Regions from separate parts of the Desulfonauticus submarinus genome, predicted to be linked through region 2. Evidence: predicted binding sites of a transcription regulator. Region 2 holds the regulator's gene; the other holds the start of a gene.
What was found. The regulator HrcA, encoded in region 2, represses chaperone genes, less so after heat shock. The targets are predictions, from matches to a motif close to TGTTAGCACTCNNNNNNNNNGAGTGCTAACA.
Positions count from the first base shown of each region.

Region 1: a site for HrcA is predicted at 2,743-2,773, ahead of groES (co-chaperone GroES). Genes of this name have one in related genera too.

Region 1 covers NZ_FNIN01000018.1:16,255-20,690, reverse strand. Annotated here, with positions in the region: gene BLP60_RS10190 (cobyric acid synthase) at 1-589, opposite strand, end outside; gene groL (chaperonin GroEL) at 713-2,344, opposite strand; gene groES (co-chaperone GroES) at 2,373-2,660, opposite strand; gene BLP60_RS10175 (methyl-accepting chemotaxis protein) at 2,981-4,436, opposite strand, start outside.
Region 2 covers NZ_FNIN01000003.1:92,999-97,434, reverse strand. Annotated here, with positions in the region: gene dnaK (molecular chaperone DnaK) at 1-1,199, opposite strand, end outside; gene grpE (nucleotide exchange factor GrpE) at 1,293-1,868, opposite strand; gene hrcA (heat-inducible transcriptional repressor HrcA) at 1,892-2,914, opposite strand; gene rfbD (dTDP-4-dehydrorhamnose reductase) at 3,036-3,896, opposite strand; gene rfbB (dTDP-glucose 4,6-dehydratase) at 3,886-4,436, opposite strand, start outside.

The DNA of each region.
Region 1 (4,436 bases), on a different contig from region 2:
AAATATTGAGTTTAAATTGAAATTGTGGATCTAAAAAATCCCAAAAAGCTAAATCTAAAACAAAAATACTCTCAGGATATTTATTAGCTAAATTTTTAATTACTCCAAAATCGAGCAAAGAATTTGTTGGGTTATTAGGATGGGCCAAAATAACCAAAGATGGATACTCCAAACATTTCTCCAAGTCATCAAATGGATATAAAAAATTATTTTCAGACTCTAAATGTACCTTTATTTTGCGCTTTTTTTCACAAAATATACTAATATATTCTCCAAAACAAGGAGGGAACGTTATTATTTGTTTTACTTTTTTTAAAAAAGGTAACAACGGAAAAAGAGCTGAAGAACCGTTAAGAGGCCAAATTTGGCTAATTTTTACACCATAATAAAAAGCCGCTTTCTCTCTAAGCTCCCAATATTCTATATCAGGATAATGAGTAGCTTTAGATAAAAAAGTCTTCCCAATTTCTTCTATCCAATTAGGCGGACCAATGGGGTTTAAACTTGCTGAAAAATCAAAAATTTCTTCTGGTTTGCACTTTAATTCTCTAGCAATACGCCAAACATTTCCACCATGCACAATACTCATCAAAATCAACCTTTTTATCTATATTAATTATAATCAATGTTAAGCCATAGAAACGCAAGAAGCAATAAAAAAGGCCACCCATAGGTGGCCTTTTTAAAGCATAACTTAACTGGAAGATTAATATTAATACATTCCACCCATTCCACCACCAGGCATAGGAGGAGTGTCTTTCTTTTCTTCTGGTTTTTCTGCAATTGCAGCCTCTGTAGTAAGAAGCAAAGAAGCTACAGAAGCAGCATTTTGCAAGGCAATTCTAGTTACCTTTTTAGGATCAATTACACCAGATTTATAAAGGTCTTCATACTCTCCAGTGGCAGCGTTAAAACCTTCACCATCTTTCATAGATTTTACCTTCTCAATTACTACAGCTCCTTCAAAACCAGCATTTTTACAGATCTGAATAAGAGGAGCTTGAGCAGCTTTTCGAACAACTTCTATACCTGCAGCCTCATCATCATCTGCAGGTTTAATATCATCTAAAACAGACAAGCAGCGAATTAAAGCTACTCCACCACCAGGAACAATGCCTTCTTCTACTGCGGCTCTAGTAGCATTTAAAGCATCTTCCACTCTTGCCTTTTTCTCTTTCATCTCAGTTTCAGTAGCAGCTCCAACATGGATGACAGCTACCCCACCAACAATCTTAGCTAAACGTTCTTGTAATTTTTCTCTATCATAGTCAGAGGTGCTTTCTTCAATTTCTGCACGAATTTGTTTAATACGTGCCTTAATATCTTCTGGCTTTCCAGCACCATCTACAATTGTAGTATTTTCTTTATCTATAATTACTCTTTTTGCCTTACCTAAATCATTAATAGTAGCACTTTCTAATTTTACACCCAACTCTTCAGAAATAACCTGACCACCAGTTAAGATGGCAATATCTTGTAACATAGCTTTTCGACGCTCACCAAAGCCAGGAGCCTTTACAGCTGCAACTTGTAAAGTACCTCTAAGTTTATTCACTACCAAAGTAGCCAAAGCTTCACCTTCTACATCCTCAGCAATGATGAGTAAAGGCTTGCTCATTTTAGCTACCTGTTCTAACACAGGCAACAAGTCTTTCATAGAAGAAATCTTTTTATCGTGAATCAAAATAAGAGCATCTTCTAATTCACAAACCATTTTCTCAGGATCAGTGACAAAATAAGGAGAAAGATATCCACGATCAAACTGCATACCTTCTACTACATCTAAAGTAGTCTCTAAACCTTTAGCTTCCTCTACAGTAATTACACCTTCTTTTCCTACCTTGCTCATTGCTTCAGCAATAATATTTCCAATGGTAGGATCGTTGTTAGCAGAAATTGTACCAACTTGAGCAATTTCTTTTTGATCTCTAGTGGGTTTAGCAACCCTTTCTAATTCTTTAACCAAAGCTTCTACAGCTTTATCAATACCTCGCTTAATAGCCATAGGATTACGACCAGCAGCTACTAACTTTAAACCTTCTGTAAAAATGGCTTGGGCTAAAACAGTAGCAGTAGTTGTACCATCACCAGCAATATCACTGGTCTTGCTGGCAACCTCTTTTACCATCTGTGCGCCCATGTTCTCAAACTTATCTTCTAACTCAATCTCTTTAGCTACTGTAACACCATCTTTAGTAATGGTTGGAGAACCAAAAGATTTCTCAATTACTACATTTCTCCCCTTAGGACCAAGGGTTACTTTTACAGCCTCAGCCAAAATATCTACACCGCTTTTTAATTTGGCTCTAGCGTCTACATCAAATTTTATAACTTTAGCACCCATTTCCTTCCTCCTTAACTTAAAATTTTAATTACTCAATAATAGCTAAAATATCATCTTCTCTCATAACCAAGTGCTCAACACCTTCAATCTTTACTTCTGTGCCAGCATATTTGTTAAAGAGAATCTTGTCTCCTACTTTTACAGTCATAGGAATTGTTTTGCCATCATCAGAGACCTTTCCAGGCCCTACAGCTACTACCTCGCCTTTAATAGGCTTTTCCTTAGCAGTGTCAGGAATAATAATTCCACCTTTTGTAACTTCTTCCTCTTCTAAACGCTTTACCAATACTCTGTCATGTAAAGGTTTCAGATTCATACCAATCCCTCCTTCAAGGTTTTTCTTGTCAAAACTGTATTTTTTACACTAATACTTGAGACGGTGGCTCATATAAGCACGCTATTAGCACTCGTCAAGAGTGAGTGCTAAAAATTTTTTAAAAAAATATAATTTTAAATAAAATCAATATGTTACATAAAAGATATAAACTAATTCCCCAATTTTGCTCTCTATTTCATTTTAAAAATAAAAGAATAAACATTAACCTAATACTCTTATTTACCAAACAAATATCAAAGGCGCCCAAAAGGGCGCCTTTATTGACAAGTACATTTTTTAAAAAAGGGAATAAAATCAAATTAAGACTTTAATTCTTCAATAATATGTTTTAGATTTTCTACTTGCTCTGCCAATCTGGTCACAGATTTTTCTGCTTCTTGCATTATCTGTTCTGTTTGCTCAGCAATTTTATTAATTTCTTCAATTTGAGCGTTAATTTCTTCACTAGCTGCAGATTGTTCCTCTGAAGCAGTTGCAATTGCAGTAACACTATCAGCAGCTCTTTCTGCATATTGAACAATTTCCTCAAGCGCTTGACCTGAGTGAGTAATTAATTCTTCTGTTTTAGCAATTATTTGGACTACTTGATCTACATGTTGAATATTATTTTTTGTCCCTATTTGAATTTCTTCAATAGCTTCTCCAACTTCTTTTGTTGCCTGCATTGTTTTTTCTGCTAGTTTTCTAACCTCATCAGCTACTACAGCAAAACCTCTTCCTGCATCTCCTGCCCTTGCTGCCTCAATAGCTGCATTTAAGGCCAATAAATTCGTTTGATCTGCAATATCCTCGATCACTGTAATAATTTTTCCAATATCCTGAGCCTGAGCTCCTAACTTATCCATAGCATTTTTCATTGTATCTGATTTTTCTTTAACTTCTCCCATAATCTCATTTGCTCTACTAACCAAATCATATCCAGCATTCGCCTTTTCCTTTGTTTCCTCAGAAATTTTAGCTGACTCAGAAGCATTTCTAGCTACCTCTAATACTGTCGCATTCATCTCTCCCATAGCAGTTGCTGTTTCCTGTATTCTTTGTCTCTGAAAACTAGCACCAGAAGAAGTTTTGTTTATTTTCTCTAATAAATTCGTACTGTGTTTTTCTAAAACTTTACTTACTTCTTCTACTCTTTTTGCAGCTTCCAGCTTTCCTGCTAAAGTAGCTTCTGCAGCCTTTTTATGTGCTTCTTCTGCTTCAGCCAATGCCTTCTTAGCTTTTTTAGTAGCCTCCTCTGCTAAAAGACTCTTTTCTTGAGCTTCTTTAATTTTATTTTTCAAATTTACCACCATTTCTTGTAAAGCAGTAGCAAGTTCTCCTAACTCATCATCACTTTTAAAACGTAAAGAAGCTTTTAAATCTCCTTTAGCAACCTTTACTGCAAAATCTCTCAAAATATCTATAGGAACTAACACAAATCTTCTAACAACTCCTACTCCAATTAAAAGAAAAATCACTAATATTAGGCTGACTCCTCCTAATAAAATATGTTTCAAATTATTCACTAAAGCTACTTGCCTGCTATCATCAAAAGCATAGGCCAAAACTCCAACCACTTTATTACTAAAATCTCTAATGGGAAAAGCTACAACACCAAAATTATTTTTCTCTTTTACTACTAAGCCATCTAACCCTTTCTCTAACAATTGAATATCAAAAAGCATATTTAACTTTTCATTAGGTGCATAGACTTGTACAAATTTATCCCCTAAAATAGGAAATTTTGTCTTATCTTGTAATTTTGTAGCTATTGGT
Region 2 (4,436 bases):
CCTCCCAAAGTTTCAATGCCTAAAGATAATGGAGTAACGTCTAGGAGTAATACATCTTTTACATCTCCACTTAATATTCCACCCTGAATAGCAGCACCCATTGCTACTACTTCATCTGGATTAACACCTTTGTGTGGTTCCTTACCAAAAAATTCAGCCACTTTTTTCTGAACTAATGGCATTCTGGTCATTCCACCTACTAAAATTACTTCATCAATATCAGATGGTTTTAATCCAGCATCTTCTAAGGCTTTTTTACATGGTTCAATACTTCTATCTACTAAGTCCTCTACTAATTTTTCTAATTTTGCCCTACTTAGTTTAATATTTAAATGCTTGGGACCTGTTTGATCTGCTGTAATAAAAGGCAGATTAATATCTGTCTCTAAAGAGCTAGATAATTCTTTTTTGGCTTTTTCTGCTGCTTCTTTTAAGCGTTGTAAGGCCATTTTATCTTGAGAAAGATCAATTCCATTTTCTTTTTTAAATTCATCTACTAAGTAATTAATAATTCTTTGATCAAAATCTTCTCCACCTAGAAATGTATCTCCATTTGTTGCTCTTACTTCTACTACACCATCTCCCACTTCTAATATAGAAATGTCAAAGGTTCCTCCTCCAAGGTCATAAACTGCAATTTTTTCATTCTTTTTTTTGTCCATTCCATAAGCTAAAGAAGCAGCGGTAGGCTCATTTATGATTCTCTTCACCTCAAGACCTGCAATTCTACCCGCATCTTTGGTTGCTTGTCTTTGACTATCATTAAAATATGCTGGTACGGTGATAACTGCTTCTGTAATTTTCTCTCCTAAAAACTCCTCAGCATCTTTTTTTAGTTTTTGCAAAATCATCGCTGAAATTTCAGGAGCACTATATTTTTTGTCGCCAATTTGAACATATGCATCTCCGTTTGGTCCAGGTACAATTTTATATGGACAACGTTCTTTCCATTTTTGAATCAATGGATCATCAAATTTTCTACCCATTAATCTTTTAATAGCATATACAGTGCGTTCTGGATTGGTTATAGCTTGTCTTTTTGCAATTTCTCCAATGAGTCTTTCCTTATCTGTAAAAGCAACTACCGAAGGAGTGGTTCTTCCGCCCTCAGGGTTAGTAATACACTTAGGATCTTTTCCCTCCATAAAGTATACACAGCTATTAGTTGTACCCAAATCTATTCCAATAATTTTACCCATTTTTTAAATCCTCCTATCTTCTTAATTTTTTTATTGTTTTCAAAAGTTAAGTCTAATTTTTCATTTGTAAAGACTTTTTATTGAAAAAAAATATTATTTTGCACACTTTTTGCTAACAATAACCCTTGCAGGTCTAAGAAGTCGGTCATGAAGTTTGTATCCTCTTTGATACATTTGGCACACCATACCTTCCTCCATATCCTCTCGTTCTTCTTGGGCCATTGCTTCATGAATATTTGGATCAAATTTTTCACCAACTTCTCCTACAGGGATTAGACCATATTTTTTAAGCACGTCTCTGAACATTTTTAGGGTCATTTCTATGCCTTCAGTTAAACTCGCACATTCATTTTGTTTTTGAGAGTGGCTTAGAGCCAGTTCCAGGTTATCTATAATTGGTAAAAGGTCTTCCAATAGAGTAGAAGTGGCAAATTTACAAAACTCTTCCTTTTCTCTAGCTAAGCGTTTTTTTAAGTTTTCTGCATCAGCCAAAGTTCTTAATACCAACTCCTCTTTTTCTTTTAGCTGAGCACATTCAGGACATATTTTTTCTTCGCATAGTTTTTTTAGTTCTTCGTTACTTAAAGAAATTTCTTTGTCTTTGTCTTGTTTCTCTTGTGTTTTTTTAGAAGAGATGTCCTGTTTTTGAGATTTTTCTTTTTTACTCATATGTCCTCCGTTTTATACTTATCTTAATAGAATTCTTGAAATATTTCAGTAAGCACTTTGGATATTAAGTCAACACGTGGAATAATTTTAGGATAGTTCATATAGATAGGACCTATTACACTTACTACACCATAAGCTTCATCTTTTATGGAATAAGGGCATGATACAACACTATAGTCTTCTAATGATTCTAGATCTTCTTCTCCGATTAATATACTTAATCCATTTTCTTCTATTGTTTTATCTAATATTTCTAGAAGTCTAGATTTTTCTTCTAAAAAATGAAATAATTCTTTCATTGTTTGAATATCTTTTATTTGTTCTTTATCCAATATATTGATAGTACCTTCTACAAAAACTTTACGATTGTTATCATCAAATGTTTTTTGTGCTACCTGCATAGCTTTTTGATAAAGATTTTCAAATTTAGCATGTGCTTGTTGCATTTCTTCTAGTATTTTTTGTCTTACAATATAAAGAGGTAAACCTTTAAATTTTTCATTTAAAAAATTACTAAATTTGATTAAATCATCTTTAGTGATATCTTTATTAACTTGAATGATTTTATTTTGAACAAGTCCTTCTTCTAGAACTAAAATGGATAAAACTAAACCAGGTTTTATCCACATAAAATCTATTTGTTTCCAATGAGTTAATTTTTTTTGAGGAGACAAGACCAAACTTACTTGTTCTGAGACAGAGGATAAAAGTTTACTCGCGCTACTTAAAGTTTTTTCAAGGTCGGGCATATTTTGTTTTAATTTATTTTCAATTTGTTTTTTTTCTTGATGACTAAAAGGAGCAGGAGTAAATAGTTTTGTTATATATAATCGAATTGCTTTTCCTGTAGGAACTCGACCCGCAGAAGTATGAGGTTGTCTGAGGTATCCTTTTTCAGATAAGTCTGCCATGATATTTCGAATAGAAGCAGCACTTAAATTAAGAGTAGAACGTTTTGCTACTGTACGAGAGCCTATAGGATTTTTGGTTTTGAGAAAATTTATTACAATGGTATTTAATACTTCTTGTTCTCTTGGTGTTAACATGGTTTTGTCCTTTTGAGGCTTACGTTGATAGTTTATAGGTAAATACAAAACTAATTATGAGAAATTTAGGTGTCAAGCAAGAGGGAAAATGACATATAGAAAATTTTTACTGAATAAAAAGTTAAAAGTGAAAAGAATAAAGATATTCTCTTAATGCTTGAACCCACGGGCGAGGAGTTATTCCTGTTTGTTCTGTGAATTTTTTTGTGCTTAAAACCGAATAGGTTGGTCTTTTAGCAGTTTGGGGGAATTCATGAGAGGAGATAGGAATAATTTTACATTGTAGGCCTAAACAATGTACAGCTTCTTGAGCAAGTTCGCACCACGATGCTTGACCTGAATTTACTATATGAAAAATTCCTGTTGCATTGGTATTTACAAGTTGAAGAGAATATTTTGCCAAATCATAAGTATAGGTAGGAGATCCAACTTGATCGTGAACTACATTTAAAGTTTGTTTTTCTTTAGCAAGATTTAAAATTTTACTTACAAAATTAACTTTTCCTTGACCAAAAAGCCAAGCAGTTCTGATAATTAAAAGTTTTAGATTTGTTATTTCCAAAAGATTTTTTTCTCCTTCCAGCTTTGTTTTCCCATATATGTTTAGAGGACAAGGAGGATCTGTTGGTTCATACGGAGACTCTTTCTGCCCATTAAATACAAAGTCTGTGCTATAGTGAATTAGATAAATACCTAGTTCTTTACATACATTGCCTAAAATTACAGGAAATGTTCTATTTAATTCTATTGCTTTTTTTTGTTCTTGTTCTGCTTTGTCTACCTGAGTATAAGCAATGGTATTAAAAACATAAGAAATATGGTGTTTTTGAATAAAATTTTTAAGTTCTTCAGAGGAAAATATATTAAATTTATTTTTAGCTGGAGAAATTGCTTCCCACTTGTTTTTATTTAAGATATCTGTAATTGCTTGACCTAATAAACCTGTTTGTCCACCTAAAATAAGAGCTATTTTATTTTCCATACCACTTTTCCATAAATTTTAAGTATTCTCCAGATTGAACTTGTTGTATCCATTGAATATTATTTTGATACCATTTTAAAGTTTTTTCTAGCCCTTGTTCAAAATTAACACTTGGCTTAAAACCAAGTGTTTTTTGGGCATAGCTGAAATCCATGGCATAACGAAAATCATGGCCTGGTCTATCTTGGACAAATTTAATAAGCGAGTAGGGTTTCCCCAAAAAATCTAGAATAGCTTTTACTACCTCAATATTTTGTTTTTCTGCATTGCCACCTAAGTTGTAAATTTCTCCAGGTACTCCTTTTTTAAGGGCAAGATCAATACCTTTACAGTGATCTTTGACAAAAATCCAATCTCTTATATTGGTCCCTTTTCCATAGATAGGAATAGGTTGATTGTGAATTGCTTTTAGAAATGCAAGAGGAATTAATTTTTCTGGGAATTGATAAGGACCATAATTATTAGAACATCGAGTAATGATAACTGGCAAGTTATAGGTTTTAAAATAGCTCCTACATAATAGGTCTGCACTTGCTTTAG